Regions from separate parts of the Janibacter sp. DB-40 genome, predicted to be linked through region 3. Evidence: riboswitches for the same ligand, from Rfam matches in the RefSeq annotation. Region 3 holds a riboswitch; each other region holds the start of a gene.
What was found. A riboswitch is a leader RNA that binds a small molecule or an ion and turns the genes downstream of it on or off. The one in region 3 is predicted to bind S-adenosylmethionine.
Positions count from the first base shown of each region.

Region 1: linked by a shared signal. The riboswitch ahead of PVE36_RS07990 (flavin reductase family protein) and the one ahead of PVE36_RS05740 (bifunctional o-acetylhomoserine/o-acetylserine sulfhydrylase) in region 3 are both predicted to bind S-adenosylmethionine.
Region 2: linked by a shared signal. The riboswitch ahead of PVE36_RS14890 (OsmC family protein) and the one ahead of PVE36_RS05740 (bifunctional o-acetylhomoserine/o-acetylserine sulfhydrylase) in region 3 are both predicted to bind S-adenosylmethionine.

Region 1 is NZ_CP120360.1:1,692,657-1,703,005, reverse strand. Features, by position in the region: gene PVE36_RS08025 (MFS transporter) at 110-1,465, shown strand; gene PVE36_RS08020 (D-alanyl-D-alanine carboxypeptidase family protein) at 1,475-2,767, opposite strand; gene PVE36_RS08015 (NYN domain-containing protein) at 2,849-3,769, opposite strand; gene PVE36_RS08010 (SDR family oxidoreductase) at 3,791-4,534, opposite strand; gene arfB (alternative ribosome rescue aminoacyl-tRNA hydrolase ArfB) at 4,574-5,017, opposite strand; gene PVE36_RS08000 (OsmC family protein) at 5,031-5,561, opposite strand; gene sfnG (dimethylsulfone monooxygenase SfnG) at 5,558-6,679, opposite strand; gene PVE36_RS07990 (flavin reductase family protein) at 6,676-7,194, opposite strand; SAM riboswitch class I at 7,438-7,526, opposite strand; gene PVE36_RS07985 (single-stranded DNA-binding protein) at 7,704-8,036, shown strand; gene PVE36_RS07980 (2-dehydropantoate 2-reductase) at 8,043-8,951, opposite strand; gene PVE36_RS07975 (DUF72 domain-containing protein) at 9,000-9,836, opposite strand; gene PVE36_RS07970 (ChaB family protein) at 9,939-10,349, shown strand, end outside.
Region 2 is NZ_CP120360.1:3,095,364-3,105,712, forward strand. Features, by position in the region: gene PVE36_RS16260 (GTP-binding protein) at 1-740, shown strand, start outside; gene PVE36_RS16265 (SelB C-terminal domain-containing protein) at 701-1,588, shown strand; gene PVE36_RS14890 (OsmC family protein) at 1,711-2,196, opposite strand; SAM riboswitch class IV at 2,227-2,340, opposite strand; gene PVE36_RS14895 (hypothetical protein) at 2,379-3,089, opposite strand; gene PVE36_RS14900 (hypothetical protein) at 3,124-4,122, opposite strand; gene ppk2 (polyphosphate kinase 2) at 4,219-5,109, opposite strand; gene PVE36_RS14910 (hypothetical protein) at 5,195-5,857, shown strand; gene PVE36_RS14915 (protein adenylyltransferase SelO) at 5,925-7,385, shown strand; gene PVE36_RS14920 (VOC family protein) at 7,382-7,825, opposite strand; gene ybaK (Cys-tRNA(Pro) deacylase) at 7,906-8,412, shown strand; gene PVE36_RS14930 (aminotransferase class V-fold PLP-dependent enzyme) at 8,438-9,829, opposite strand; gene PVE36_RS14935 (DUF952 domain-containing protein) at 9,911-10,240, opposite strand.
Region 3 is NZ_CP120360.1:1,202,729-1,213,077, forward strand. Features, by position in the region: gene PVE36_RS05725 (carboxyl transferase domain-containing protein) at 1-597, opposite strand, end outside; gene PVE36_RS05730 (hypothetical protein) at 639-1,007, shown strand; gene PVE36_RS05735 (hypothetical protein) at 994-1,413, shown strand; SAM riboswitch class IV at 1,488-1,601, shown strand; gene PVE36_RS05740 (bifunctional o-acetylhomoserine/o-acetylserine sulfhydrylase) at 1,619-2,938, shown strand; gene PVE36_RS05745 (hypothetical protein) at 3,093-3,389, shown strand; gene PVE36_RS05750 (hypothetical protein) at 3,389-4,564, shown strand; gene PVE36_RS05755 (GNAT family N-acetyltransferase) at 4,608-5,873, shown strand; gene hrpA (ATP-dependent RNA helicase HrpA) at 5,905-9,759, shown strand; gene PVE36_RS05765 (PAC2 family protein) at 9,863-10,349, shown strand, end outside.

The DNA.
Region 1 (10,349 bases), 490 kb from region 3:
CGGTCTGGGCTGCGGCCAGTCGTGGCTGGCCAATGGAGCGACCCCACAGGATAGCGCGAACCACCCCTGTGACGCACATCGGCAGACCCACCCGGGTTACTCTCGGGTCGTGACCGCCTCGACACCCCGCGCAGCCGAGCCCCAGACCGCCCTGCGCGCCCAGGAGCACGGTGGCAGGGGACGCATCGTGGCCTGGGCGATGTGGGACTGGGGAGCGCAGCCGTTCAACACGGTCATCACGACCTTCGTCTTCTCCGTCTACCTCACGAGCGAGAGCTTCGGCAGTACCAACACCACGTCGACGGCGCTGGCGGTCGCGACGGCGCTCTCCGGGGTGCTCGTGGCCGTGCTCGCGCCGGTGCTGGGGCAGAACTCGGATCGCTCGGGTCGCACCGTGCGCAACCTGCGCCTCCAGACCTGGCTCCTGGCCGCGCTGTCGGCCTCGCTCTTCCTCGTCGAGCCCGACCCGTCGTTCCTGGTCCTCGGACTGGTGCTCCTGGGTGCGGGGTCGATCATCTCGGAGATCGCCGGCGTCAACTACAACGCCTCGATCGAGCAGGTCGCCTCGCCGCGCAACGTCGGCCGGGTGTCGGGTTTCGGCTGGGGGATGGGGTACCTCGGCGGGATCCTCGTCCTGCTCCTGATCTTCTTCGTCCTCATCCAGCCCGAGGTGGGGCTCTTCGGCGTCACCGACGAGGGGGCCCTGGACATCCGGGTCTCGATGCTCGTCTGCGGGCTGTGGATCCTGCTCTTCACCATCCCGACCTTCGCGGTGCTCAAGGACTCGCCTCGCGAGCGGGTGCCCCGCATCGGGATCGTCGACTCCTACAAGCTCGTGTGGGGGTCGCTCCGAGGGCTGTGGGCCAGCTCGAGGCACACGGTCTACTTCCTGGGGGCCTCGGCGCTCTTCCGGGACGGGCTCGCCGGCGTCTTCGCCTTCGGGGCGGTCCTGGCGGCCGGCACCTTCGGCCTCTCTGCCGGCGACGTCATCATCTTCGGCGCTGCGGCCAACATCCTGGCCGGGGTGAGCACCATGGCCTTCGGCCTCCTCGACGACCGGTTGGGTCCCAAGCAGGTCATCGTCATCTCCCTGACCGCCCTGGTCGTCCTGGGTATGGGCGTGTTCTTCCTCCACGACGGCGGGACGGTTGTGTTCTGGACCCTCGGCCTGGCGATGACGGCCTTCGTCGGGCCGGCCCAGGCAGCCTCGCGCAGTTTCCTCGCCCGGGTGATCCCGGACGGCCACAGCGGCGAGATCTTCGGCCTCTACGCCACGACCGGTCGCGTCGTCTCGTTCCTCTCGCCGGCCGCCTTCGGGCTCTTCATCTGGCTGGGCTCGGTGGTCACCGGTCAGGAGAACACGCAGTACTGGGGCATCCTGGGCATCGCGTTGGTGCTCCTGGCGGGCCTGCTCGTCCTGCTTCCGGTCAAGGCTCCGGTCGGCCCCGGGACGGGCAACGACTGACCGATCGGGTCAGCCCGAGAACTCCCAGTGCCACGGCTCGGGGAGGGAGCCTCCGGCGGCCGCCCACGAGGGATGGAACCAGCCGTACAGCGGGGCGTTCTGCTGCATCCACAGGTGTGCCGGGTGGCCGAAGCTGTTGACGCCACCGCACAGGTCGAGGGCCACACCGACGCCGTGGTTGCTCGTGCCGGGGGCGGCGGCCCAGCCGCCGCGGGAGGCCTTGGTGACCACCTGGTTCGCGTACGAGCGGTAGCTGTCGGTGACGCACAGCAGGTGTCCGGTGTCGCGCTGGTAGGCCAGACTCATCGCGTTGAAGGCGGCCGCGGCGCCGGGCCGCAGTGACTCACCCGGGGCCCCGAGGAGTGGGCACAACGCGTCCGGCGGGATCTGGCCGTTGGCGTACGTCTGCGTGTTCGTGGAGCAGGGCTTGGCGTCCTCGAACTCCGTGACGTCCTGGCCGAGGTTCTCGAGCGTCTCGGTCAGCTCGTCACCGGCGCCCTGTGCGGCGTCGTCGGGCAGACCGATGAGCGCGGTGATGACCGGACCGGCCTCCGCCAGGTCCTCGGCGTGCTTCTCCCGCAGGTCGTCCAAGGACGTCTTGCGCTCCGCGAGCACCTCGTCGGCCTCCTCCTTGGCCCGGGTGGCCTCGTTCTTGGCCTGGGAGGCCGACCTCACGGCCGACTCCTTCTTCTCGGTCAGCGCGGCCTGGATGTCGGTCTCCTGCTGGACCACGTCGACGGAGCGGATCCGCTCGTCGGTGAGGAACCTCAGATCACCTGCGCTGGTGCTGCCCGACTTCTTCGTGAGCGACTCGAACAGCGTCCACGTGTCGCTGTAGCCGCCGGACTGCGTGTAGGTGTCGAAGGCCCAGTCCCGCAGATCTGCCTCGCCATCGGCGAGCCGCTGCTGGAACTGCTCGAGCTGCTGCTGCGCCTCGTCCACGTCGCGCTTGGCCTGCTCGTACTTCTCCCGGGCCTCCGCCTGGCGTTGCAGCAGGCTGTTGACGCGCTCCGAGTACTCCTTCAGACCCTTGACCGCCTCGGCGATCTCCTCGTTGTCCTCGGCCAGCTTCGCGGCGAGACGCTCCGCCTCGGCCACCTGCTCCTCGAGGCCCTTCCCGCTCAGCGGTGCTCCGTGGTCACCGTCGCCGGGGTCCCCGTCGGCGCTCCACGCCGTGGTGGGGGACGGGTCGTCGCTCGGAACCGTCGCCGCAGCAGGGGGCGCGAAGGCAATGCCTGCGGTCAGGCACAGGGCGACCACTGTCCGAACGGTGCCGTTCGGACGTCGCCGAAGCTGGGGCATGGAGTCTCCTCGAGGGTGTGAACCGCGAGTAGTCTAGAGCCGCATCTCCTACTGCGGAAGGGGGTGACCAGGGCGCACGGATCAGGCCTTCGTCGAGGCTCCGGGGGCGCTCTTCCTCGCCGTCGTCCCCTTCGTGGCGCCTGTCTGGGCAGGAGACTTCCCGGACGTGGTCGACTTCGCAGAGGCCTTGGTAGTTGTCTTCTTCGCCGGACTCTTCCGCTTGCCGCCTTGCTTGGTCCGAACGAGGACCGTCGTCCCGGATCGTTTGGTCTCCAGATAGTTCTGGTCTTCCACGAGCGTGACCAATTTCTGGTGACCGAACGCGCGGGAGTCGAAATCTGGGTTGGTCCGCTGGAGATGCTGCCCGAGGGCTGAGAGATTGGTCCACCCGTTGTCTCCCAGACTGGCGTTGACCGCCTTGGTCAACTTGGATTGAAGATCCGCCTGCGTCTTCGAGTTGCTGTTGTCCCCCGACGCCTCATCGCGGGTGCTGTCGGCGGCGCCGTTACGCGTGGCTTGGGGCTCGTCGGCTGCCGTCCGCGTGGGTTGATCCGACTCGACGAGCAACTCGATCTGAATGAACTGGTCAACGGCGCGTCGCAGGGGATCCGGAGTCTTTCCCTCCCCGACGCCGAAGACGCGCTTTCCGGACTCACGCAGCCGGGTGGCCAGACGAGTGAAGTCCGAGTCGGAGGAGACGAGGGCGAAGGCATCGACATTGCCCTGCCACAGCAGGTCCATTGCGTCGATGATCAAGGTCGAGTCGCTGGCGTTCTTCCCCGTGCTGTTCGGGAACTGCTGGACCGGTTGGACGGCGTGGCGCAGGAGCATTTCCTTCCACCCCCCGAGCTGGGTGGTGGTCCAGTCCCCGTAGGCCCGCTTGACCGTGGGCGTGCCGTACTTGGCCAGCTCCTCCAGGACGGCGGAGGTGTGCCTGCTGGAGACGTTGTCGCAGTCGATCAGCACGGCGATCCGGGTGGAGGTACTGGCGTCGGCATCCATGTCGGCAACCTATCGCCCGCGTCAGCGTCCCTGCTGCCCCAACCACTCGTCGAAGGTCTGTCGGCCCAGTCGTGTCCCGGCACGCGCCACCAGCGTGCCGTCCCGCATCGCTCGACCGAAACGGCCGGGGAAGGGGACCTCGATGACGCGGCCGCGACTCCCTTCGTGCTGCAGGACCTGCCGGGCCATGTCCGCCACCCGCAGCTCCTGCGGACCGGCGATCTCGGGACCGTCCCCCTGCGGTGCCTGCTCCGCGACGTCGACGAGCAGGCCGGCGACCTCGGCGGTCGCGACCGGCTGGGAGCGCATGACGGGGATGGCGAAGACCGGCCCGATCCTGGTCCGGGCCATCACCTGGTGCGCGAAGTCGTGGAACTGGGCCGCGCGCACGACGGTGCCGTTGGGCTGGGCGAGGACGAGGTCCTCCTGGGCCTGCTTGCCGGCGTAGTAGCCGAAGGGGGCCTCCCGGGCCCCGATGATCGACACCGCCACGTGGTGGCGGATGCCGCAACGACGACCGGCGGTGACGAGGTGCTGGGTCACGGTGCGGAAGAAGTCGACGGATGCGCGTGCCGAGACGGCCTGCACGGAGGTGGCGTCGATGATGGCCTCCACCCCGGTCAGCCGCTCATCGATGCCCACGCCGGCGTACAGGTCGGTTCCCGTGGAGCGGGCCATGACGACCGCGTCGTGGCCACGGCCACGCACCGTCCAGACGACGTGGCGCCCGACGACGCCCGTTCCACCGGCGATGGCGATCCTCATGCCTCCATCCTCCTGCGCGTCGCGGGCGTTGTCACGGGCCTACTCCTGACCGGGGCGCCCTCGCTGCTTCTTCAGGTCCGAGCGCCGCCGCTTGGCGTCGAGCCGTCGTCGCTGGGACCCGCGGGTGCGCTTGGTGGGCCGTCGCGGTGGGGGAGGAGGGGCCAGGGCCCACCGGAGGAGGTCGGCCATCCGCTCGCGGGCCGCGGCGCGGTTGCGCCGCTGGGAACGGTGCTCTGCGGCGTCGATGGTCAGCACCGTGCCGACGAGACGTCCCGACAAGCGCGCGAGGGCGCGTTCCCGTTGGCAGTCGGTCAGTGCGCTCGTCGTGCCCAGGTCCAGGGAGAGCTGCACGCGCGAGTCCGTCGTGTTCACACCCTGGCCGCCGGGGCCGCTGGCGCGGCTGAACTGCTCGGACAGCTCCGCGCCGGGGACCACGACGCCGTCGGGGATCCCCGGCCCGGGAGGGACGCGGAGCTCGCTCATCGCTCCAAGGATCTCACTCCCGGACCAGTGCGACCTCGAGTGGCGGGGGTGCGTGCAGTGTCTGGGCGATGACGCAGTACTGCTCGGTGAGGTCGAGCAGCTTCGCGGTCGTCGCCTCGTCGGCGTCCGTGTCGAGCGCGAACTCGAGGCGCACGCCGGTGAGGCCCACCGGCACCTCCCTGTCGACGCCGAGGGTGCCGCGCCCGTCCCAGGTGCCGATTGCCCGGATCGTGCCCGAGCGCAGGGTCACGCGCATCGCGGTGGCCACGGAGCGCAGGGTCACCCCCGCGCAGGCGGCGAGTGCCTCGAGCAGGATGTCCGCGGAGCAGGCCTCGCTGCCGTCACCACCGGCCACCGGGTGCAACCCCGCACGGGAACGCCCACCTGCTCCGTCGATGACGGCCGCGATGCCGTCGTCGGCGAGGTTCACGGAGGCCGAGCTGGTCACGAGTGCCTGCTCCGGCTCGTCCCGGTAGAGCTGCTTCAGCGGCTTCTGCAGGGCCCTCAGCTCCTCCGCCGTGGGCAGCGCCCTCGCGTCGCTCATCGCGACGCTCCGACGAGCTCATCGGTGGAGCGCAGCTCCTCGGGCAGGTCCTTCTCGAGCTCGCGCACGATCGGGATGACCTGTCTGCCGAACCTCTCGACGTCCTCCCGGACGTGGAGGAACCCCGTGAGGACGAGGTCGATGCCGACCTTCTTGTACTCGATGATCCGCTCGGCAACCTGCTCGGGAGTGCCGATCAGGCCGGTGCGGAACCCGTCGTTGTACTGGACGAGGTCCTTGAACTCGCTGTCGGCCCACATGCCCTTCTTGTCGGCCGTGGCACTGCCCGCCTGCTTCACGGCCTCGCCGAAGTCGTTGACCTTGTCGACGTCGGCCCTGGCGATGATCTCGTCCACGACGGCCACGGCCTCTGCCTCGGTGTCACGGACGACTGCGAACCCGTTGAGCCCGAAGCGGACCCGTCGCCCGTGCTTGGCGGCCTGCTCGCGCACGGCCGCGACCTGCTCGGCTGCGCCCTCGATCGTCTTGCCGTTCATGAGGTACCAGTCGGACAGACGGCCGGCCATGGCCTGGGCCGAGGTGGAGTTGCCGCCCTGGAAGATCTCGGGGTTGGTCTGCGGCTGCGGCCGGAAGGTGACGTCCCTCGTGCGGTAGAAGTCACCGCGGTAGGTGAAGCCCTCCTGGTCCCACAGCCCCCGCAGGACCTCGATGAACTCCGCCGCGCGGCGGTAACGCTCCTCGTGGTCGAGCCAGTCGAGACCGAGCTCGGTGTACTCCTTCTTGAACCAGCCGGAGACGACGTTGAGCGCCAGTCGGTTCCCGCTCGTGGTCTGCGCCGTGGCGGCGAGTTTCGCGAGGATGTGCGCCGGCCACTGACCGGGGTGCACGGCGGCGATGACCTTTAGCCGCTCCGTCGCAGCGAGTAGGTCGAGTGAGAAGGACACCGACTCGTGCTGGGCATCGGCGCCGTAGGACGCGAGGTAGCGCACCTGGGTCAGGGCGTAGTCGAAGCCGACCTGCTCGGCGGTACGGGCGACGTCGCGGTTGTACTCGGGGGAGTGGTCGGTGCGCTGCTCGATGTCGGAGACGACGAGGCCACCGGAGACGTTGGGCACCCAGTAGGCGAAGTTCAGGGGGTCGGGGAAGGCCAAGGTCAGGCTCCGTTCGGGGTCGTGGTGAGGGCGCTCAGGGGGTGGTAGCCACCGGCGTGGTGCACCAGTGGCGGGCGTCCGGTGATGTCGGCGGTGTCGACGCGCGCGACGGCGATGAAGCTGTCGCCCACGTCGACGAGGTCAACGATCTCGGTGACGAGGCGCGCTGCGCCTCCGTGGATGAGCGGGAGGCCTCCGTCGTCCACGGACCAGGTGCCGTCCTCGACGAAGCGGCGGTCCCGGTGGCCAGCGAACCTGCTTGCGACGGAATGCTGCTCGTCCGACAAGAGGTGGAGCGCAGCCCTGCGGGACCGGCTGATGGTCGCCAGGGAGCTCGACGTCTTGGAGATGTTGAAGCTGACGAGCGGTGGGTCGACCGAGACCGAGACGATCGAGATCGCGGTGAAGCCGACGTGTCCGGCGCTCGAGCTGCCGGTGACGACCCAAGTGCTCGCGGCGGCGCCACGGAAGACATCACGCAGGTCGAGTGGTTCGAGGACGTCGACGAGGGGAGTGCTCATGGGTCCTCCTCAGGAGGTGTGTGTGAGTGCAGGCGTGATCGCGCTTGGCCGGGCCACGTCATGACGAGGGGGCTTCTCGCGCTGGGCGAGAAGGCTCGGGGGAACGGCGGCGGCCGTCGTCAGATGGCGCGACAGGCGCTGACGCCGCGACGCATGAGGTCGACGATGCGGCGGCTGAAGAGCTCCTGCTCGAAAGCAGGGCGCAGGGGAGTGGTCACAGCGGACCCGGAGTGGTGCATCGATCCTCCATCGATCCTGGCGTGAGCACCTGCCCCGGAGGGTGGTTGCTGCGGCGTCGTCGAGCCAGATCTCTCGGCCGCTCTGGATGGGTGCTCCCAGTAGAAGCCTGCAACCGCTCGCCGGTCAATTCGTGTCTCGCCAGTTGGGCCGGGCGTCCACAGCCATACAGCTCATCGCGCCGGCATCCACAGCTTGTCGAACTGCTTCCCGCACGCGTTGCGGGACAACGATTCTGGAGGTGGACGAACAACCGAAAGCGGGGGAGTGGCATGGCCCGAGGCACGACGATCCACGATGTCGACGAGATCAACCACATCGAGCTGACCGGACGGATCAGCGGTGCGCCCACCACGCGGGAGCTGCCGAGCGGTGACGAGCTGGTGACGCTCCGGCTCGTCGTCACCAGGGCAACCGGCGGTCCGGTCGACACCATCGACTGCGCCTGCTGGTCGGCGGGCGCACGACGGGCTGCGGCGCGCTTCGTCGACGGTGACCGAGCGCGGGTCGAGGGGGCGCTGCGTCGACGCTTCTTCAGGACCCCCGGTGGTCCCGCCAGTCGGTACGAGGTGGAGGTGCGCCGGCTCGTGCGGGACCGACGCTGAGTGCGCTCAGCGGGCGGCGAGAATCCAGGAGACCATCTGGTTGTACGGGGTCGGGATGCCGTGCTCCTGGCCGAGCGCGGTCACCCGGTCCGCGAAGAGGGCGACTTCGGTGGGACGACCGGCCACCACGTCCTGCAGCATCGACGTCAGCCCGTCACCGGGAAGGCCCCGCAGGACGCTGTCCCACCGGGTCAGGTCGGCGTCGCCGAGGTGCACTCCCTCCGCCCGGGAGAGCGCGACGACCTCGTGGGCCAGGGCGAGCATGAGGGAGCGGGCCGGTCCCTCGTCGGTGAATGCCGCGTACGGCCTGCGCAGGACCGCCGAGGCCTGGTTGATGGCGGTGTTGACCATGAACTTCCACCACATCTCGTGGCGCATGTCCGCGGGGGTCTGCCACTCGAGACCAGCAGCGTCGAGGGCGGCACCCACCGCGTGCACCCGCTCGGTGGCGGCCAGCCCGGGTGACGTCCCGATCACGAGGTGGCCGGGGGAGAGGTAGGTGACTTCGGACCCCTCTCGTCCGGCGGCCATACCGAGGGCGATGCACAGCACGACCCCGTCGCTGCCGAAGCGCTCGGCGATCGTCACCTCGCTGTCGAGGCCGTTGAGCACGGAGACGAAGGTCGTCCCCGGTCCGACGACGGGGGCGATGTCGTCGAGCGCGGCGGCCAGGTCGTGGTGCTTCACCGCGACGAGGACGAGGTCGGCGTGGAAGTCGTCCACTCCCGGCTCGACCACGCGTGCGCGCAGTGGCTCACCGTTGACCGTGGTCGGGGCGCCACGGAGCCGGGCGGCGCGGTCACCCGACGCCACGAGCGCGGTCTCCATGCCCCCTTCGACGAAGTGCGCGGCGTACATGGCTCCCATGGCGCCCGCGCCCACGACGGCCACGGTCCTGATCTGCGTCTCGGTCACACCGACAAGGTAGGCCACCTCGACGGGGCCGGTGGCGGACCGTTCCGCTCAGGGCGACGCACGCAACCGCTCCAGCAGGGCCACGGCGTCGTGCGGGGCGTGGCCCTTGGCGTCGTTGTCGAAGTAGACGTGGACGTCGGCTCCCTCCGCCGCCCACGTGCGGCACCGGTCCGCCCAGGTATCGAGGGCCTCGGAGGAGTAGCCGCTGGTGTACAGCTCCGTGTCGCCGTGCAGGCGCACGTAGTGGAAGTCGGCGGTCGAGTCGCCCATCCGTGGCCAGCGACCGGCGCTGTCCGCGACGACCATGCAGATGCCATGGCGACGCATCAGCTCGCGGGCCTCGGGGCAGTCGAAGCTCGGGTGCCTCGGCTCGAGCGCGTGGCGGACCGGCTGGTCGATCGGGACGTGCGGGGCGGGCCGGCCGAGAACCCGGTCCTCCCGCAGCTTGTCGTCGTGGCGCGCCGCGAGGTCGACCGTCTGGCCGATGGTGCGCGGGAGGAGGTCGAAGAAGGTGGTCAGCAGCGCCTCGTCGAAGGCCAGTCGCTCGGGCAGCTGCCACAGGATCGGGCCGAGCTTCTCGCCCAGCGCGAGCACCCCGGAGGCGACGAAATTGGCCAGCGGCGACTCGACGTCCCGCAACCGCTTCATGTGCGTGATGAAGCGGCCACCCTTGACCGCGAAGCAGAAGTCATCAGGGGTCTCCTCCCGCCACCTGGCGTAGGAGGTGGGTCGCTGCAGCGAGTAGAACGAGCCGTTGATCTCCAGCGAAGGGAGCTGCTCGGCGGCGTGGGCGAGCTCACGGCGCTGGGGGAGACCTACGGGGTAGAAGTCCCCGCGCCAGCCCGCATAGCGCCACCCGGAAGTGCCGATGTAGTAGCGCGCCACCGTGGCGACGCTACCGCCTTCCCAGGCCGTGCCGGAGGGGGTGCGTAGAAGCTCCTGTCACGGGTAGGGGAGGAGTGCGTACCCGACGAAGGGAGAGTAGCCATGCCCATGACGAAGAACGGCAAGGTCATCGAGGACGAGCTGCCCAGCACCATCCAGCGGTCCGACGAGAAGGCCCAGGAGACGTTCGCCAAGGCCCATGACGCGGCGGTCGAGGAGTACGGCGACGGGCAGCGCGCGCACCAGACGGCCTACGCGACCCTGAAGCGCACCCACGAGAAGGTCGGTGACCACTGGGAGCCCAAGGACCACACAGGCCCCTCGGACGCACAGGCCGCCGGCGGGCGCGACACCGACAGGGAGACCGCCGAGGGCGTCGATGCGAACGCCACGAAGGAACACCTGTACGACATCGCCCAGAGGCTCGACATCGAGGGCCGGTCCGACATGGACAAGGACGAGTTGGTCGAGGCGATCCAGAAGGAGAACCGGAAGGAAACCGCCGAATCACGC
Region 2 (10,349 bases), 1.5 Mb from region 3:
GGCCCGCGCCGACGGTGGTCTTCGTCGTCGCCGCGGACCAGGGGTGGCAGGCCCAGAGCAGCGAGCACCTCGCCGCGGTCCACGCGCTCGGGATCACCGACGGGCTGCTCGTGCTCACCCGGTGCGACCTCGCCGACGCCGAGCAGCGGGCGGAGGTGCGCTCCCAGGCGACCAGGCGACTCGCGGCGGCCGGCCTCGACGTGCCGGTCTGCGAGGTCTCCGCCGTGACCGGCGAGGGCCTGGAGTCGGTGCGTGAGGGGTTGGACGCGCTCGTCGACCGCATGCCGACGCCCGACCCCGACGCGCCGGTGCGGCTGTGGGGCGACCGGTCCTTCTCCATCTCCGGGGCGGGGACGGTCATCACCGGCACCCTCGGCGCGGGCACCCTGCGCAGCGGCGACCGGCTGACCCTCCTCGACCACGGCACCGCCCGCGAGGTGACCGTACGCGGTCTGCACAGCCAGGACTCCGCCCGCGAGCAGGTCGGTCCGGTCTCCCGGGTCGCGGTCAACCTCCGCGGGGTGGAGGCCGACACCGTGGGCCGATCGCTCGTCCTGCTCACCCCGGACGCCTTCGAGCCGGCCGATGTCGTCGACGTCGCCCTGACCCCCGTCGACGGGGACGAAGGGGTCGCCCCGGCCGGCCGGACCGCTCACCCCCGCAGGTGGCGACGCTGCACGTGGGGTCGGCGGACGCCAGCGTGCACGTGCGTCCGCTCGGTGCCGGGTTCGCTCGGCTGACCTCGGGGGTGGTCCTGCCGTGGCGGGTCGCCGACCGGGCGATCCTGCGCGACCCGGGCAGCCGCCGGTTGTGGTCCGCGCGCGTCGTGGACGTCGACCCGCTCCCGCTGTCCCGGCGGGGCGCGGCGGGCCGGCGCGCCGAGGCGCTGTCCACCGGGGACCTGTCCGCCGTGCGGCTGCGGTCGCGGGGCGCCGACCGGGAGGAGGTGCTGGGCCGGCTGGGCCTGACCGCGCCGGCCGGCGCCGTCCGAGTGGGCGACTGGCTCGTGGACGGGACCACCCTGGCCGACTGGCAGGCGCGCCTCGTCGCGGCCGTCCGCGAGCACCACCGACGCGAGCCGTTGAGCGCCGGGATGCCGGTGGCCGAGGCGGCCCACCACCTCGGGCTGGCGGCGCACCTGCCGCCCTCGCTGGGGCAGGCGGCCGTGCGGGCGCTCATCGGGCCGGCCGGCCTGGCCCTGACGGACGGGACCGTCCACGACCCGGCCGCGGGAGGACTGGGCGCCGCGGAGGCGAGCATCGCGGCCGTGGAGGAGAAGCTGCGGGTGACCCCCTTCGTCGCCCCGGAGCGCGGTGAGCTGGCCGACCTCGGTCTCGGGGCCACCGAGCTCGCCGCCGCGGCCCGGCTCGGCCGGCTGCTGCGCCTGCCCGACGACGTCGTCCTGCTGCCCGACGCACCGGCACGGGCCATGCGGGTGCTCGCCGGGCTGGAGCAGCCCTTCACCCTCAGCGCAGCGAGGCAGGCCCTCGGCACCACCCGGCGGGCCGCGGTGCCGTTGTTGGAGCACCTCGACGGGCGCGGCTGGACCCGGCGGGTCGACGGAAGCCTGCGCGAGGTCGTGCGCTAGCCCCCGGCGGCCGGACAGCACGGCGCCCGGCCTGCAACACCCCCTGCGGGCTGCAGACCGGACGACGTGGGCTGACTCCGCTGCCGGTCGGAGTCAGCAGTGGCGACGGTTGAGCGTGGTGATCAGCCGGCGGCCAGCTCGAGCGTGGTCCGCACCGGGACGCCGTTGGTGAGGTTGTCCGCGACCGGGCAGTGGGTCGAGACGGCCTCCTCGAGGCGGCGGTAGTCCGCGTCACTCTCCGGGCCGGTCAGGGTGACCTCGAGGTCGATGCCCCGGAAGCCCGGCCGCACGCCCTCGGCGGTGCCGAAGAAACCCCGCAGGTCGATGTCGCCGGAGAGCGCGACGTCCACTCCGTCCAGGCGCAGGCCCAGCTTCTCCGCCCACACCTGGTAGGTGATGACCGTGCAGGAGGCGAGCGCGCCGAGCAGGTGCTCGACGGGGTTGGCGCCGAGGTCGGTGCCACCGAGACCGGCCGGCTCGTCGATGGTGAAGGTGTGCTGGCGCGCCGAGAGGGTGACCTCCGTGGCGGTGCCGCGCACGAGGGCGCCGGTGACCGAGGTGGTCACCAGGTTCGGGTCGGTGGTGGTCTCGTCGATCGTCTGGCTCATGGCATGACTCTTTCGTCCAGGGCTCAGGTGAACCCGCGCTTGACGCGGCCGGTCGACCGCGTCCAGGTCCTCACCCGGGGCACCCCACCGAGGGTGGAGGGTTGCCGCCCAGCAAGCCGGGGCTTCGCGCTGGGACTCATGACCAAGACATAACGTCACATATTGCGACCCATAATGTCCAGTTATGTGTCTGACGGTCCGGCATCCGGACGCCGGGGGGTCAGCTCGACCGTGAAGAGCGGCAGGAAGAGCTGCGCGAGGGGCCCGATGGCGACGGCGTAGAGCACGGTGCCGACACCGACGACACCGCCGAGGAGCCACCCGACGGCGACCACGGAGACCTCGAGCCCGGTGCGCACCAGCCGGATCGAGCGCCCCGTCACCCGCGCCAGCCCGGTCATCAGGCCGTCACGCGGACCGGGACCGAACTGCGAGCCGATGTACATGCCCGTCGCGATGCCGTTGAGGACGACACCGCCGACCAGCAGCGCGATCCGCCACCCGAGGGCCTCCGGCGTCTGCAGGAGGGCGAGGACGACGTCCGCCGAGGGACCGATGAGCAGGGCATTGCCGATCGTGCCGACGCCCGGCTTCTGGCGCAGCGGGATCCAGGCCAGGAGGACGATCAGCGAGACCCCGATGACGATCGTCCCGAAGGTCAGCGGGAGGTGCTTCGAGACGCCGACGTGCAGGACGTCCCACGGGATCTGCCCGAGCGTGCCGCGGATGACCATCGCCATCGAGGCGCCGTAGAAGAAGAGCCCGACGAGCAGCAGCGGCAACCGGATGCCGAGCCGGCCCGCACGCAGCTGGGCGAGGGGGCCGATGTCGGCGAGCTGGCGGTTGCGCACGCGCGTCGGCGCCTGCGGGGACGACGGGTCGGAGAGCGGCATGCCCCCAGTCTCGCCCACGCCCCGGGGTGGGCGCTCAGGGCACGTCGTCGGGCCGGTCCGGGGGACGAGGCGCCGGGGCGCTGTGGAACCATCCCCGGCTGTGCACCGGGCAGTGGTCCTCGTCGTGGGCCCGGGCCCCGCTCAGGCCGCCCACGAGCACGCGGCTCGCCCAGCGGACACGACGGCGCAGGATGACCACGAGCAGCGCGAGCGAGAGGACCAGCGGCGGCCACAGCGGGCTCGGGCCGAAGTCGGGCGGGATCTCGTAACCGCCGTCCTCGAGGCCGGCGGCGCGCTCGAAGTGGTTGCGCGACAGGGGGAAGAGCAGGCTGTCGAGGTAGTACGCCGTCGGCAGCGCGAGGGGGCCACCGACCACCGTGCCGATGGCCCACTGGTCGACGTGCCGGGACTCGTGCCGCGCGATCGCCTCGACCAGGTCCGGGCGGGCGTTGGTGTCCGACCCGAACCGCACGTAGGACTCCTGGCCGGGCAGGGCGACGCCGGACGCGTCCAGCTGGCCGATCCAGCTGACGAAGACGTCCCCGACGACGCTTCCGCCGCCGTCCGGGGTCGGGGCCGGGGAGAAGGCCACCAGTACCGAGGAACCCGAGCAGTGCTCCATCCCGGCCGCCCGGGTGGCCACGAGCATGACTCCACCGATCGGCGCGTTCACCGCCGCGCGGGTCCTGGCCCACAGTCCCGGCGCCACATCCGGGGTCGGGGTCTCCGCCACCACCTCCTCCGCACCGGCGGCGAAGCGGACGCCGCAGTCCTCCAGCACCGCCATCTGCGTGCGCGCCGCGGCACCGACGAGCAGCAGCACCGCGAAGCCGGCGAGGGCGACGGTGCCGACCCGCTGGCGACGACGACAGGCGGTGCATGCCGCGGCGCGTCTGCGACGGCGACGGCGCGCCGGGGGCAGCAGCCACACGAGCCCGAGGAACCCGAAGCACAGCAGGAGCGCCGCGCCCCGGACCGACCGGAGCACCCGCGAGCGGGACGAGGAGCCCGCGACGTGTCTCCCGCCCTCCATGGCGTCTCCCCTTCATGAGGCCGCTCCCGACGGCGGCTGCTCATGAGATTACCCCGCCGGCGGGGGCCCCAACCGGAGCGCGAGGACCCTCGGCCGTCAGTCGCCGACGACCTTCTTGCCGCGGGCGACGACCTTCTTGTCCGGCGCGAAGACGACCGAGGTGTCCTTGTCCGCGTAGTCGAACTGGTTGAGGAAATAGCGCATCGCGTTGATCCGGCCACGCTTCTTGTCGTTGGACCTGATGACGATCCACGGGGCGTGCTTGGTGTCGGTCCGCTCGAACATCTCCTCCTTCGCCTCGGTGTAGGCCTCCCACTTGTCGAGGCTCTCCAGGTCCATGGGCGAGAGCTTCCACCGGCGCACCGGGTCGATCTGCCGGATGGCGAAGCGGGTGCGCTGCTCCTGCTGGGTCACCGAGAACCACAGCTTGGTGACGTGCACCCCGGCCTCGGCGAGCATCCGCTCGACCTTGGGCGCCTGGTCCATGAACTCCTCGTACTGCTCGTCCGTGCAGAAGCCCATGACCCGCTCCACGCCGGCACGGTTGTACCAGGAGCGGTCGAAGAGGACGATCTCGCCCCGCGTGGGCAGGTGCTGGATGTACCGCTGGAAGTACCACTGCCCCTCCTCGCGCTCGCTCGGGCGGGTCAGCGCCACGACCCGTGCCCCGCGGGGGTTGAGGTGCTCGGTGAAGCGCTTGATCGTGCCGCCCTTGCCGGCCGCGTCGCGCCCCTCGAAGAGGAGGACGAACCGGCGGCCGGTGTCCTGCGTCCAGTACTGGAACTTCAGCAGCTCGATCTGCAGCAGGTACTTCTCGACGTCGTAGTCGTTGCGCGTCATCAGCTCGTCGTAGGGGTAGTTCTCCCGCCAGGTCTCCACCGCCTTGCCGTTCGGTGCGATGAGCTGCGGGTCATCGCCCTGGTCGTCGCGCACCGTGTACCCCTCGGCCGTGAGCCGGTCGATGTACTCCCGGAGATTCTGCTGCATAGATGACCAATACCACGCGGGGATGTCGCGCGGGTGCCCGTGCACTCCCTCGGGTGACGCCGTGCAGCCCTGCTTCAATGGCGGCATGGAGCAGCACCGCAGGTACTGGCAGGACACCTACCTCTTCGAGGTCGACACCGAGGTCGTCGAGGTGCGCGAGGAGCCGGCCCCCGGCATCGCGGTGCGCGACGGCATCGTCCACCCGAAGGGGGGCGGCCAGCCCGACGACGTCGCCACCGTGGACGGGCGCCCGGCCACGGTGAGCAAGGACGACGTCGCTGTCTGGTTGCACCCGCAGGACATGCTCCCCGCCGTCGGGGACAAGGTGCACGTCGCGATCGACGCCGAGGTGCGCCGCCGTCACGCGGCCCTCCACTCCGCGGGGCACCTCCTCGACGCCTGCGTCGCTCCCCTCGGCTTCGTCAACATCGGGCTGAGCCACGCCCCGGGGCAGGCCTTCCTCCTCTACGACGTCGACGGCGGCACCCTCCCGGACGGCGAGGAGGCCAAGGCCGCCCTGATCGAGGCCGTCCTCGACCGCGCCCGCGAGCTCGTCGCCGCCGACCTGGCCTACGGCGCCGAGGTCGACGCGGAGGGGGTGCGCCGGGTGACGATCGAGGGCCTCCAGAGGGACCCGTGCGGTGGCACCCACGTGCGCAGCACGAGTGACCTCACCGGCATCGGGATCACGCGCGTGCGCACCAAGAAGGGCCAGCTCAAGCTGAGCTACACGGCCGAACACGCGTGACCCTGCCGCGTCCGGGCCGGCGGCGTCCGTGGCCGTCCCCGTTGATCGCGCGTGCGAGGGTGGAGGCATGAGGTGGCCCTTCGACAACACCTTCGTCCGTGACCTCGGCTGGCTCGGGGCGCGGGTCGACCCGGTCCCGGTGCGCGCTCCCGAGCTGCTCGCCCTCAACGATGACCTCGCCGTCGAGCTCGGCCTCGCCCCTGCCGGGCTCCGCTCCCCGGAGGGGGTGGCGGTCCTCGCGGGCAACGCCCTCGCCGAGGGCTCGGAGCCGATCGCCCAGGGCTACGCCGGGCACCAGTTCGGACAGCTCACCCCGGTGCTCGGCGACGGCCGCGCGCACCTGCTCGGCGAGGTCGTCGACACCCACGGCCGTCGCCGGGACATCGCGCTCAAGGGGTCGGGACGCACCCCCTTCTCCCGGGGCGGTGACGGGCGCGCGGTCACCGGCCCGGTGCTGCGGGAGTACCTCGTCTCGGAGTTCATGCACGCCGCCGGGGTCCCGACGACCCGGGCCCTGGCCGCCGTCGCGACCGGTGAGCAGGTCCTGCGCGGGCGTCCCCTCCCCGGAGCGGTCCTCACTCGCGTCGCCGCCTCGCACCTGCGGGTCGGCACCCTCGTCCTCCTCGCCACCCGGGGCAGCCGCGAGCAGCTCGCCGCCGCCGTCGAGCACGTCCGCGCCCGGCACTACCCCGAGCTGCCACCGCACGACCCGATGGCACTGCTGTCCGCGGTCGTCGAGCGCCAGGCCCGGCTCGTCGCGCAGTGGATGTCCCTCGGCTTCATCCACGGCGTGATGAACACCGACAACATGACCCTCTCCGGCGAGACGATCGACTACGGCCCCTGCGCCTTCCTCGACGCCTACGACCCGGAGACCTTTTTCAGCAGCGTGGACGCGATGGGCCGCTACCGCTACTCCGCGCAGCCGTCGATGGCGGTGTGGGGCCTTGCCCGCCTGGCCGAGTGCCTGCTGCCGCTGGCCGACGGCGAGCCGGATGCCCTCATGACCGAGGCGCAAGAGCGGGTCGAGGCCTTCGCGGGGATCCACGAGCAGGCGTGGTTGGACCGCTTCCGCATCAAGCTCGGGCTCGTCCGGGTGGGCAGCGAGGACCGCGAGCTCGTCGAGGACCTGCTGATGATCGCGAAGGCGGAGTCGCTGGACTTCACGGGCCTCTTCCGGGACCTGGCCCGGGTCCTGCGCCGGGAGCAGACCCCGACCCTGGACCGCGTCGAGGACACGTCGCGCTGGGAGGCGTGGCGGGAGCGGTGGCTGACCCGCCTCGAGGGGGAAGGCAAGCCGGTCCGGTCCAGCGCCGAGATCATGGACGAGACCAACCCTCTCTACATCCCGCGCAACCACCTCGTCGAGGAGGCCCTGGCCGCGGCGCACGCGGGGGACCTCACCCCCTTCGAGCAGCTCCTCGAGGTGCTCCGCTCCCCCTTCGTCGAGCAGGAGGGACGGGAGCGCTACGCCGAGCCCGCCGACCCCGCCTTCACCCGCGGCTACGTGACCTACTGCGGGACCTAGCCCCTCGAGTCGCCCGCCCAGGCGTCGAGGGCGTCCTGCACCGCCTCCTCGCTCATCGCGATGGGGGTACCGACGATCCACTGGTGCCCGAAGGGGTCCCGGAAGCGCCCCTGCCGCGAGCCGTAGGGCTGGTCGTCCACCGCGAACAGCACCTCGGCGCCATGGCCGACCGCTCGGGCGACGACGGCGTCCGGGTCGGCGCAGACGACATCGACGATGTGCCCGCCACCTCCCGCCGGCGGGCCGGGGTCGACCCCGTCGGCGTCCTTGACGTGCAGCTCGCCACCACCGGGGAGCAGCAGCCGGGCGAAGACGACCGCCGCGCCCATGACGTGGCGGACGTCCACCTCGGCGCCGAGCACCTCGCGGTAGAAGTCGATCGCCCGGTCGGCGCCGCCGGGGCCGTCGTCGACGACGAGCTTGGGGGACAGTCGCAACACGACCCCAGTGTGGCGCCGTTCCCAGTGGGAGGCCACCCCCTTCGCCCCGCCGGCGGGAGCCTCGCTGGCAGGCTGGCCCCATGGGCAAGAGGACGAGGACCGGTGGCGCCACCCCCGCGCTGCGGGTGCTGACGACAGCCGGCGTCGACTTCACCGAGCACCCCTACGAGCACGACCCGGCGGCGCAGTCCTACGGGCTGGAGGCGGCGGAGGCGATCGGGGTCGCGCCCGAGCGGGTGTACAAGACGCTCCTCGCGCAGACGGACCTGCCGGCGAACCACGGCCTCGTCGTCGGCATCGTCCCGGTGACCGGCCAGCTCGACCTCAAGGCGCTGGCGGCCGCGGTCGGCGCCAAGAAGGCCACCATGGCCGACCCCGCGCTCGCCGAGCGGACCACCGGGTACGTCGTCGGTGGGATCAGCCCGCTCGGCCAGAAGCGCGCCCTTCCCACGGTCGTCGACGAGTCGGCGCTGGCACACGGCACGGTCTTCGTCAGTGGCGGGCGACGCGGCCTCGACCTGGAGCTGCCCCCGTCGGACCTCGTGGCGCTCACCTCGGCCACTGTCGCCGACATCGTCAGGGCCTGACACCCCGGCGGGCCAGCGACGGCGATCAGGTGAGCGACGCCCGAGCCCGCCTCACCGCGTCGACGGCGGCGTCGACGGCGGCGTCGACATCGGCCGGCGTGGTCGACCAGTTGCTCATCGACGCCCTCAGCACCACGCGACCGTGCCAGCGGGACCCCGATATCCAGACGGCACCGTCGCGAAGGACTGCCTCGACCGTCCTCGAGGTCGTCTCGTCGTCCTCCAGCGCCGCAGTCACCTGCGTGAAGACGACGTCGTTGAGGACGGTCGCGCCTGGCACGTCGGCGAGCCCTGCGGCGAAGGCACGGGCACGATCGACGAGCCCATCGACGAGGTCCTCGACGCCCTGTCGCCCCAGGGCGCGCAGCACGGCCCACACAGGCACGGACCGAGCCCGGCGCGACATCTCCGGCACCTTCTCGTAGGGGTCCCCGGCCGCGTCGGTGATGAGGTACGGAGCCGGCTCGTGGCCCATGGCCGCACGCAGAGCCCGGGCATCACGCACGAGTGCGATGCCGCAGTCGTAGGGGACGTTGAGTGTCTTGTGGGCGTCGGTGGCCCAGGAGTCGGCGGCAGCCATGCCGGAGGTCAGGTGCCGGTGCGTCGACGAGGCCGCGGCGAAGAGTCCGAACGCGCCGTCGACGTGCACCCAGGCTCCCGCCTCGTGCGCCGCGGTCACCAGGTCCGTGAACGGGTCGAACGCTCCCGAGTGGATGTTGCCCGCCTGCAGGACCACGATCGTCGGGACCGCTGGAGCGTCCGCGAGCGCGGCCCGCAGGGCGTCGGGTCGCATCCGGCCCTCCTCGTCGGCCGCCACCGTGTCGGGCCGGCCCAACCCGAGGTAGCGCAGGGCGAGGTCCACACTCATGTGCGCCTCCTCCCCCGCGAGCACGCGCACGGCAGGGCCACCGGCGAGACCCCGTGCACCCACATCCCAGTCGCGAGCCCGCAGGAGCGAGTCCCTCGCGGCTGCGAGGCACGTGAAGTTGGCGGTGGTGGCCCCCGTCACGAATCCGACGCCCGCGTCATCCGGCAGGCCCAGGAGATCGAGGACCCACCGGGATGCGAGCTCCTCGACGGCCGAGGTTGCCGGGGTCACCTGTCGCATGCCGGCGTTCTGGTCCCAGGCGCTGACCAGCCAGTCGGCGGCCAGTGCCGCGGGGTGCGTGCCGCCGATGACGAATCCGAAGAAGCGGCCACTCGGCATCGCCGTCAGTCCGGGATCGCACGCGTGCTGGAGCTCCTCGATGACCTGCAGGGGCGTGCTCGGTCCCGCCGGCAGCTCCGTGGTGAGGGTCGCCAGCACCTCGTCGACGGTCGCACTCGCCGGGACCCGGCGCTCGGGGACGCTGTCGAGCCACGCCGCGGCGTGTTTCGCAGCCGCGTCGAGGGCCTCCCCCAGGCCGTCCCCGTCCATGGGTCAAGCATGACGCAGTTCGACGGAATCCGCCCGTGGGTAATTATCCGCGCCGAGGGCCCCGTGCCACGCCCCCCGCCGTCAGCGCAGGACGCGGACCCCGGCCACGCACTCCACCGGCAGGTCCCCGCCGTAGACGTGCGGGAAGAGCTCGGCAACTCCCGGCGCCGGCGGCTCCCTTCGCACCTCGAGTCCGTGCGCCGCGAGCGCGGGCTCGTCGAGGGTGAGCAGCAGCAGCGGCTCGGTGACGTCGGAGTAGAAGCGCTCGCGCACACCCGCGGTCTGCTCGGGAGTGCTGCAGTGCATGAACCCGACGTCCGCGATCAGCTGCCCCCGCGTCGAGACCGGGTAGCGGCCCGCCGCCTGCGCGGCCTGCCAGTCGGACTCGAGGGCGATGTGTTGGAGCGTCATGGGGACATGGTGCCCCTTCGGGACGGTCGCTGCGCGACCTCCTCAGGGGTCGGGGTGGGAGGTCGGGATGCGCCCTCGCAGAGACCGGACGGGGCTAGCCTGAGGACGT
Region 3 (10,349 bases):
GTCGACGAGGTTCTCCGCGAGCTGCACCCCCTCCGGGAAGGGCTGGCCGTTGACCGTCTCGTAGACGACCGGGCCGAGGAAGCCGATGAGGGCCTCCGGCTCGGCGATCGTCATGTGCCCCAGGGACCCCCATGACGCGAAGACCCCGCCGGTCGTGGGGTGGCGCAGGTAGACGAGGTAGGGCAGGCCCGCCGCCTTGTGCGCGACGACGGCCGCGGAGATGTCGACCATCGTCACGAAGGCCGGAGTGCCCTCCTGCATGCGCGTGCCGCCGCTGGCGGTCGCCGCGATGAGGGGGAGGCGCTCGGTCGTGGCCCGACGGACCGCGGCGACGATCCGACCGGCGGCGGCCCGGCCGATCGAGCCCGCGAGGAAGCGGAACTCCCCGACGATCAGTGCGGCGTCGTGGCCGTGGATCCGGGCCGAGCCGGTGAGCACCGACTCGTCGGTCCCGGCCCGCTCGGCGGCGCGGTCGAGCGTGTCGAGGTACGTCTCGTCCAGGCCGTCGAGATCGAGGGACTCGTCCCAGGAGACGAAGGTGCCCTCGTCGACGACCGTGTCGATCAGCTCGTGGGCAGTCAGGCGACGCGAACTCATGCCGTGATCGTCCCAGTCCCGCCGCTCGGTAACCTTGCGCCGTGCTTGTGCCCTTGACCACTGTCGTGATCGTGGCCGTCGGCGTGCTCGGGGTGATGGCCCTCGTCTACATGCTGATCAACCGCCTCGTCGACGACGCCATGCTGCTCGTGACCGCCGTCGTCGAGCTGTCCCTGCTCGTCCTCGTCGTCGCCAGCGCGATCGCGCAGGGGGCGGTGACTGGCACGGGGCAGGGCGCGACGATGCTCGCGTACGCGCTGACGCTGCCAATCATCCCACCGGTCGTCGTCTTCATCGCGCTGAAGGAGAAGACCCGCTGGGCCATGGGCGTGGTCATCGCCGGCGCCTTCACCGTCGGTGTCATGGCCTACCGCATCCTGCAGATCTGGGACGTCCATGGCCCCGCCTGACGTGCCGACCGGCACCGGCCCGGGGCGGGTCGTCGTCGCCGTCTACGCCGTGCTCGCGCTCGCCGCGACCGGCCGCTCGGTCCTGCAGCTGACCCAGTACCTCGACCGGGCGCCGCTGGCGTACCTGCTCTCCGCGCTCGCGGCGGTGATCTACATCGTCGCGACCGTTGCCCTGGCGAAGGGGGGACGCACCGGCGCCCGGGTCGCCACCGGGGCGATCCTCGTCGAGGCCGTCGGGGTGCTCACCGTGGGCACCCTGTCCTACCTCGTGCCCGAGCTCTTCCCGGACAAGACCGTCTGGTCCCACTACGGAGCGGGCTATGCCTACGCGCCGCTCGTCCTCCCCTTCGTCGGGCTGTGGTGGATCCGAAGGGTGCGACGGGCCCGCCGCAGCGCGGGGGACTGACGGGGGACGCCCCCTTCGCCCGGGAGGTGAGACACCCTCCGCCGGACCACCGGCCGTCTCATATGCTCTGGGCAGGTCTTGAGCGCCAGCGGACAGCCCCGGCTAGCTGGCCGGCAACCCTCCTCCGCGGTGGGGTGCCCCGGGAGACGACCAGGTCCGTGGCAATCCGTCACGGTCAAGCGCGCACCACACCAGGAGCACAGACATGTCCGACCCGACCACGTGGAACTTCGAGACCAAGCAGATCCACGCCGGCCAGGCACCCGACCCGACGACCGGTTCGCGGGCGCTGCCGATCCACCAGACGACGTCCTACGTCTTCAAGGACACCGAGCACGCCGCGAACCTCTTCGGGCTCAAGGAGCTCGGCAACATCTACACGCGGATCATGAACCCGACCCAGGACGCGGTCGAGAACAAGATCGCCGCGCTCGAGGGTGGCGTCGCCGCCCTGATGACCGCCTCCGGCATGTCCGCGACGACCCTCGCGCTGATGAACGTCGCCGAGGCCGGTGACCACATCGTCGCCAGCGCCGCGCTCTACGGCGGCACGGTCAACCTCTTCCAGTACACGCTGCCGAAGTACGGCATCGAGGTCACGCTCGTCGAGGACCCGAGCGACCTGCAGGAGTGGAAGGACGCGGTCAAGCCGAACACGAAGGCCCTCTTCGGCGAGACCATCGGCAACCCCAAGGACGTCGTCCTCGACATTCAGGGCATCGCCGACATCGCCCACGGTGCCGGCGTGCCGCTGATCGTCGACAACACCATCGCCACCCCCTACGTCCTGCGTCCGATCGAGCACGGCGCCGATGTCGTCGTGCACGCCGCGACGAAGTTCCTCGGTGGCCACGGCACCTCGATCGCCGGTGTCATCGTCGACGCCGGGAAGTTCGACTACGCCGCCGACCCGGAGAAGTTCCCCAACTACAACGAGCCCGACCCGAGCTACCACGGCCTGCGCTTCGGACCGGACCTCGGCGTCAACGGCGCCATGGGGGCCAACCTGTCCTTCATCCTCAAGGCCCGCGTGCAGCTGCTGCGCGACCTCGGCCCGGCGATCTCGCCCTTCAACGCCTTCCTCATCGGGCAGGGCATCGAGACGCTCAGTCTGCGCATGGACAAGCACCTGGACAACACCCGCAAGGTCGCCGAGTACCTCGGTGGCCACGCGCAGGTGGAGCAGGTCATCTGGGCCTCGCTGCCGACCAGTGCCAGCTTCGAGAACGCGCAGAAGTACACGCCCAAGGGCGCCGGTGCGGTCATCTCCTTCGAGATCGCCGGCGGCCACGATGCGGGCCGGAAGTTCGTCGAGGGCCTGGAGCTGCACAGCCACCTTGCCAACATCGGTGACGTGCGCTCGCTCGTGATCCACCCCGCGTCGACGACCCACTCGCAGGGCCCGGAGGAGGACCGCCTCGCCGCCGGCGTCACCCCCGGCCTGGTGCGTCTGTCCGTCGGGCTGGAGAACGTCGACGACATCATCGCCGACCTCGAGCAGGGCTTCGCCGCCGCCAACGCCTGACCCACCTCGGTGGTTGAGGTGTGAGGAGCGCTAGCGACGAGCCTCGAAACCGCGTTGGTTGAGGTGTGAGGCCGCGCAGCGGGCGAGCCTCGAAACCCGCGGGGCCTGTGGACAACTCCACGGGCCCCGCGGCGTTCTTTCCTACGGTGTCCGCATGGGTGACGACGGGATCTCGATCGACGGCGAGGGCATCGCCCGCCTCGGGGATCGGCTCGGGGACATCGCGGACGGACTCGAGGATGCCGCGGCGAGGACCTCCGACGTGGCCGTCCACGGGTTCCCCTCCGGCACGGGCGAGCGGGCCCTCGACGGCGTCCTCGGCGACCAGGAGCTCCTCCGGGTCGAGGCGTGCCGCACGCTGCGCGCGCTGAGGGATCTGGCCCGGCACGCCGGTGGGTGCTTCATCAGCACCGAGCAGCAGGTCGACCTGCGCTTCCGGGGCGGCTCCTGATGGCCCTGCGGATGTTCCACACCGAGCTGGGGGAGCCGGACCTCCTGCGGACCCGGGCGTGGGCCATGCGTGCCCGAGCCGATGCGATGTGGGAGGCGGCGGCGCGGCTGCACGAGGTCTCGACGAAGGGGGTGTGGGACTCGCCGTCGGGCGTCACCTTCGCCTCGCGGGTGGACGAGTGCCCGCAGATGCTGCACCGCCTCGCCAGCACGCTGTCCGACGCGGCGCAGGTGATCGAGCCCTACGCGGACCTGCTCGCCGAGTCCCAGCGCGTCATGCGGATCGAGCGTGCGGCCTACGAGGAGCACGTGGCGACCTCGGACGCACTCGAGGCGCAGCTGGCCCAGCTGTCTCCCGAGGACCCGCGGTACGTGTCGGTGGACCGGCAGTGGCGCGATGCGGCAGACGAGCGGGAGTTCGCCAAGCGGCGCTACGAGCGCGAGGGCGAGCAGGCGACGCTCGACGAGGAGGCCGTCGCCAGACGCCTGGCGGACATCGGGGCCGACGCGAGCGACCCGTGGGGTTACGACCTCTTCGAGGGGTTGAGCGACCTCGGTCGGAGCCGGGCCGTCGACAACGTCCTGACGGACTTCGTGCCGCATCTGCGCCTGGTGGCACTGCTGCAGTTCGGCGACGCGATCGGCAAGCTCGGTCTGCGTGCCTTCTACGGCCAGGGCAGCTACTCGGGCGCGGGGAGGGCCGCACGACAGACGCTCTTCAACGTGGTGAAGGCCCCCCTGGGTGCCGGCGCCAAGGCCGACGACGCCGCACGGCGGACGAGCCGCGCGAGCGAGACCGCCGCGGCGAAGTCACGCCACGGCGATCCCGTCGGGGCATCCGGGAGCGGGTCGAAGCGTCTGCGGCACAAGGCCGGGACCAAGGTCCGGCAGACGACGTCAGGGGCGAGGGTCCGCGCCAAGCACGCCGTGCAGGATGGCTTCGAGCACGCCACCGGCACGCGCCTGATCAACAACATGACCTCCGACTGGGCGGCCATCGCGGGGGCGGGCCACGTGACGAAGGGGGCGCACGTCCTGAAGTACTCGGTCGCCGCCGCGGACACGGTCGACGGCACCGTCCGATCTGCGCGCACGACGGCCGGCGTGCTCAAGCCCCTCGCCGGGACGGACACGCGCAGGGATCGGCGAGAGGCCCCGGAGAGGGCGTCGCGCTGAATTCCGTTGCGCCCCCGCGCGCGACCGGTGGAGGATCGAGTGCATGACCTCGCGCGTGACCGTCCACCGGATCGACCCGCAGGACCCGGCCGGGGCCGAGGCGGTCCTGGACCTCGACCAGCTCGTCTGGGCCGACGACCTGCGCACCCCGCGCGAGGTCGCGCTCGCCGACACCCCGACCAGGGCGGCGTGGATCGCCCGGGTCGACGGCGAGGACGCCGGCATCGCCGCGTCGTGGGACATCGAGCTGTCGGTCCCCGCGGCTGGTGACGGCGCCTCCCTTCGCCCGGTCGAGGGTCTGACCTGGGTCGGGGTGCACCCCGACCACCGACGCCGGGGCGTGCTCACCGCGCTCATCCGTGAGCACCTGCGGTGGACGCGCCACGAGCAGGGCCGACCGATCAGCGTCCTCAAGGCCTCCGAGCCGGGGATCTACGGTCGCTTCGGCTACGGCGTCGCCAGCTCGACGATGATGTCCTCCTTCGCCCGGGGGACGACCTTCGCGGCCCCACCGGCCGTCCGGGAGCTCGCGGACGCGACGACCCTGCGCACGAGGACCGCGAGCCCCGAGCAGGGCAGGCGCTGGCACGAGCTGGCCAGGGAGTGCGCCCGCACCGGCGCCGGTCACGTCGTGCGCAGCGCGCAGGACAGCGAGCGGCTCCTCCTCGATCACCCCGAGAGCCGGGGGAGCCGCGAGCCCGCACGCCTGGTGTGGGCCACCCGGGAGGGGCGGGACGTCGGCGTCGCCCACTTCCACCGCTCGCCGAAGTGGAGCGAGGGCCGAGCCGAGGGGCGGGTCGGCGTCTTCTTCCTCCTCTCCGCGGACGCGGGTGCCCGGCTGGCGCTCGCCGAGCGTCTCGTCGACATCGACCTCATGGCCACCACCGAGTACTGGGTCGCCCCCGACGACGTCCTCGCCCTGTGGCTGCCGTCGCCGCGGTCCGTCGGTGGCAGCGGCATGACCGACAACCTCTGGCTGCGCCTGGTCGACCTGCCGGCCGCCGTCGCCGAGCGCGGGCACGCCGCGGACGTGGACCTGGTCGTCGGGGTGCGTGACGAGATCCTCCCGGACAACGCCCGCAGCTGGCGCTGGACCGCCACCGGCGGCACCGGCGCCGTGAGCCGCACCGACGCCACGCCGGACGTCACCCTCGACATCGGCGACCTCGGCGCGGTCTGGCTCGGCGGGCAGACCCTCGCGGCACGGACCGCGGCCGGCTTCGTCGCCGAGCACCGCCCCGGCGCCGTGGCCGAGCTCGACGCCGCCCTGCGCACCGCGGTCGGCCCGGTCGGGACGATCGACTTCTGACGACGACAAGGGCGCACGTATCGTGACCCGCATGACCGCCCCTGTCCGTGAACCCGTCGCGGCGGCGGACCTGCACTACGCCGAGGAGCTGCCGGTCGTCGCCCGCAAGGACGACATCGCGCAGGCGCTGCAGGAGCACCAGGTCGTCATCGTCGCGGGGGAGACCGGCTCCGGCAAGACCACCCAGCTGCCCAAGATCGCCCTCGAGGTCGGGCGCGGCACGAGCGGCCAGATCGGGCACACCCAGCCCCGCCGCATCGCCGCGCGCTCGGTCGCCGAGCGGATAGCTCACGAGATGCAGGTCCAGCTCGGGGAGCTGATCGGCTACCAGGTGCGCTTCGCCGACCACAGCAGCGACGCCACCGCGGTGAAGGTCATGACCGACGGCATCCTGCTCAACGAGATGCAGCGCGACCGGGACCTGCGCCGCTACGACACGATCATCATCGACGAGGCCCACGAGCGGTCCCTGAACATCGACTTCATCCTCGGCTACCTCAAGCAGCTCCTCCCGCGCCGACCCGACCTGAAGGTCATCATCACCTCGGCGACGATCGACCCGGAGCGCTTCGCCGCCCACTTCGCGGACGCGAGCGGCGACCCCGCCCCGATCATCGAGGTCTCCGGCCGCACCTACCCGGTCGAGGTCCGCTACCGCCCCCTCGAGGACCCCGAGAAGGACGGTGACGACGGCGAGAAGAGCGGCGGGGACTCCGACCAGGTCACCGGCATCTGCCGCGCGGTCGAGGAGCTGTGGACGGAGCCCGACCCGGGTGGTCCGCGCGACGTGCTCGTCTTCCTGTCGGGGGAGCGGGAGATCCGCGACGCGCAGGAGGCCCTGACGTCGATGCAGCTGCCCGACACCGAGATCGTCCCGCTCTACGCACGCCTGTCCGCCGCCGAGCAGCACCGCGTCTTCTCCTCGCACACCGGGCGCCGGATCGTGCTGGCCACCAACGTCGCCGAGACCTCGCTGACCGTCCCCGGCATCCGCTACGTCATCGACGTGGGCACCGCCCGCATCTCGCGCTACTCCCAGCGCACCAAGGTCCAGCGCCTGCCGATCGAGCGCGTCTCCCAGGCCTCGGCGAACCAGCGGGCCGGCCGCTGCGGGCGCATCGCCGAGGGCATCTGCATCCGGCTGTACTCGCAGGAGGACTTCGAGTCGCGCCCGGAGTTCACCGACCCGGAGATCCTGCGCACCAACCTCGCCAGCGTCATCCTGCAGATGACCTCCCTCGGCCTCGGGGACGTCGCGCGCTTCCCCTTCGTCGAGCCCCCGGACGCCCGCCAGATCACCGACGGTGTGCGCCTGCTGCAGGAGCTGCAGGCCTTCGACACCGAGGGCACGGTGACCGCGGCAGCCAAGAGCGCGAAGGGGGACCGCCGCGGGCGTCGCGGCGGTGGCCGGCGCCTCACGCCGACGGGGAAGACGCTGGCCCGCCTGCCCGTCGACCCGCGCCTGGGCCGGATGCTCATCGAGGCCGACCGCCTCGGCTGCACCACCGAGGTGCTCGTCATCGTCGCCGCGATGTCGATCCAGGACCCGCGCGAGCGGCCGGTCGACAAGCGCTCGCAGGCCGACCAGCAGCACGCGCGCTTCCGCCAGGAGGGCTCGGACTTCGCCGGCTGGTGGCACCTGTGGACCTACCTCAAGGACCAGCAGAAGGCGTTGTCCGGCAGCGCCTTCCGTCGGATGTGCAAGCGCGAGTACCTGCACTACCTGCGCATCCGCGAGTGGCAGGACCTGCACGCCCAGCTCAAGCGGGCCGCCAAGCAGCAGAAGCTCGACACCCGCCAGCGCACCGCCGCCCGCGACGCCGACCCGGACTGGGACACGATCCACCAGGCGCTGCTGACCGGCCTGCTCAGCCACATCGGTCTGCGGGACGAGGACAAGCGCGACTACCTCGGCGCCCGCGGCGCCCGCTTCTCCATCCAGCCGGGCACGACCAACTTCCGGCGGCAACCCCCCTTCGTCATGGCGGGGGAGCTCGTGGAGACCTCGCGGCTGTGGGCCCGCTCGACCGCCCGCATCGACCCGGTCTGGGCCGAGCGAGCCGGTGCCCACCTGGTCAAGCGGACCTACTCCGAGCCGCGCTGGAGCAAGAAGGCCGCCTCGGTCCTCGCGACCGAGCGGGTGACCCTCTTCGGCGTCCCGCTCGTCGTCGGCCGGCCCGTCTCCTACGGGAAGATCGACCCGGTCGTCAGCCGTGAGCTGTTCATCCGGCACGCGCTCGTCGAGGGGGACTGGGACGGCCGGCACGACTTCCTCACCGCCAACCGCCGGCTCGTGCGGCGCCTCGAGCAGCTCGAGGAGCGGGCCCGCCGGCGTGACCTCCTCGTCGACGAGGAGGACATCGTCGAGTTCTACGACGAGCGGGTGCCGGCGCAGGTCGTCTCCGGGGCGCACTTCGACTCGTGGTGGAAGAAGGCCCGGCACGAGCAGCCCGAGCTGCTCACCCTCACCGAGGAGCGCCTCACTCGCACCGGCGCCGAGGCGGTGAGCACGAGCGACTACCCGAAGCGCTGGCGCAGCGACGGCATCGAGCTCGCCGTCACCTACCAGTTCGAGCCCGGGCAGGAGGACGACGGGGTGACCGTCCACGTACCCGTCGACGTGCTCAACCAGCTGACCCCGACCGGCTTCGACTGGCAGGTGCCCGGGTTGCGCGCCGAGCTCGTCGCCGCCCTGATCAAGTCCCTGCCCAAGGCCACCCGGCGCCACCTCGTGCCCGCCCCGGATCACGCCCGCGCCGCCCTGGCCGAGCTCGACCCGGACGCCGGCACGTCGATCACCAGCCAGCTGTCCAGCGTCCTCGGCCGTCGTGCCGGGCTGCGCATCGACGAGGGGGAGTGGGACTGGTCGAAGGTCCCCGACCACCTGCGGGTGACCTTCGCCGTCGAGGACCAGCGCCGCCGGCGCCTCGGCCGCGGCAAGGACCTCACCGAGCTCGCCGAGCAGATGGCCGGCCACCTGCAGCAGCGCATGTCGCGCGCCGGCGCCTCCATCGAGCGCACCGGCCTGACCGGGTGGGACGTCGAGGACCTGCCGGAGACCTTCACCACGAAGGCGGGCAAGCACACCGTGGTCGGCCACCCGGCCCTCGTGGACGAAGGGGGGTCCGTCGCCCTGCGCGTCCTGCCGGACGAGCAGCAGGCCCGCGCCGCCCACCGCGACGGCGTGCGCCGCCTCCTCCTGCTGAACACGAGCCCGCCGTGGAAGCGCGTGCTTGCCCGGCTGACGAACGAGCAGAAGCTCGCCCTCGCGGACAACCCCCACGGCTCCGTCCCGAAGCTCCTCGAGGACGCCCTCGCCGCCGCCGTCGACGACATCGTCAGCCAGCACGTCGACGGGCCGGTGCGCACCGCCGCGGCCTTCGAGGAGGCCCTGAAGGCCACCCGCACGCACGTCGCCCAACGCGTGCTGTCGATCGTCGCCGAGGTCGAGCCGGTGCTCGCCCAGCGCAGCGAGGTGCTGCGCCTGCTGCAGCGGATGACGGCACCCGCGCTGTCGGTGACGGTCGCCGACGCCCGCGCCCAGCTCGACGGGCTCGTGCGGCCGGGTTTCATCGCCGACACCGGTGTGGCGAAGCTGCCCGACCTGCGCCGCTACCTGCGCGGGATCCTCGTGCGCCTGGAGCGCGCCGCGGAGAACCCGCGCCGCGACGCCGGCCACCAGGAGGCGATCGACTCCGTGGAGTCCGCTTACGCCGACCTGCTCGATGCGCTGTCCCCCCTTCGCCGCCGGGCCCAGGACGTCGTCGACATCGGCTGGATGATCGAGGAGCTGCGCGTCTCCCTGTTCGCCCAGTCCCTGGGGACGGCCTACTCCGTCTCCGCCAAGCGCGTGCGCGCCGCCATCGCCGCGGTGCCGAGGGACTGATACGAACGACTGCAGGCAGTAGTTCGTACCGGGAGCCGGGGGAATGGGCCGACCACCCGGGTCGTTGACACAATGAGTGCTGAACCGACAAGGAGGACCTGACGTGGCCGAGCGCCTCTACCGTTACGAGGTCGACACCGACCCCACGGCCCTGGAGCCGGGGCCGATGATCGTCGCCTTCGACGGCTTCTTCGACGCAGGGATGGCCCAGCGCCTCCTCGTCGACCACCTGCTCGAGGTCAGTGAGCCGACCGTCGTCGCGTCCTTCGACGTCGACTCCCTCGTGGACTACCGCTCACGACGGCCGGTCATCACTTTCGACGCCAACCGGTACACCGACTACAACGACCCGGCGCTGGTGCTCTACCACCTGACCGACCGTGACGGCCAGAGCTACTACATCCTCGCCGGGCCGGAGCCGGACTACCGGTGGGAGGCGATGATCTCCGCCATCACCACGCTCATGGACGAGGTCGGCATCTCCCTCGCGGTGCACGCCCACGGCATCCCGATGGCCGTGCCGCACTCCCGCCCCGTCGGCATGACCGTCCACGGCAGCAACGAGCGGCTCATCGGTGAGCACAAGCCCG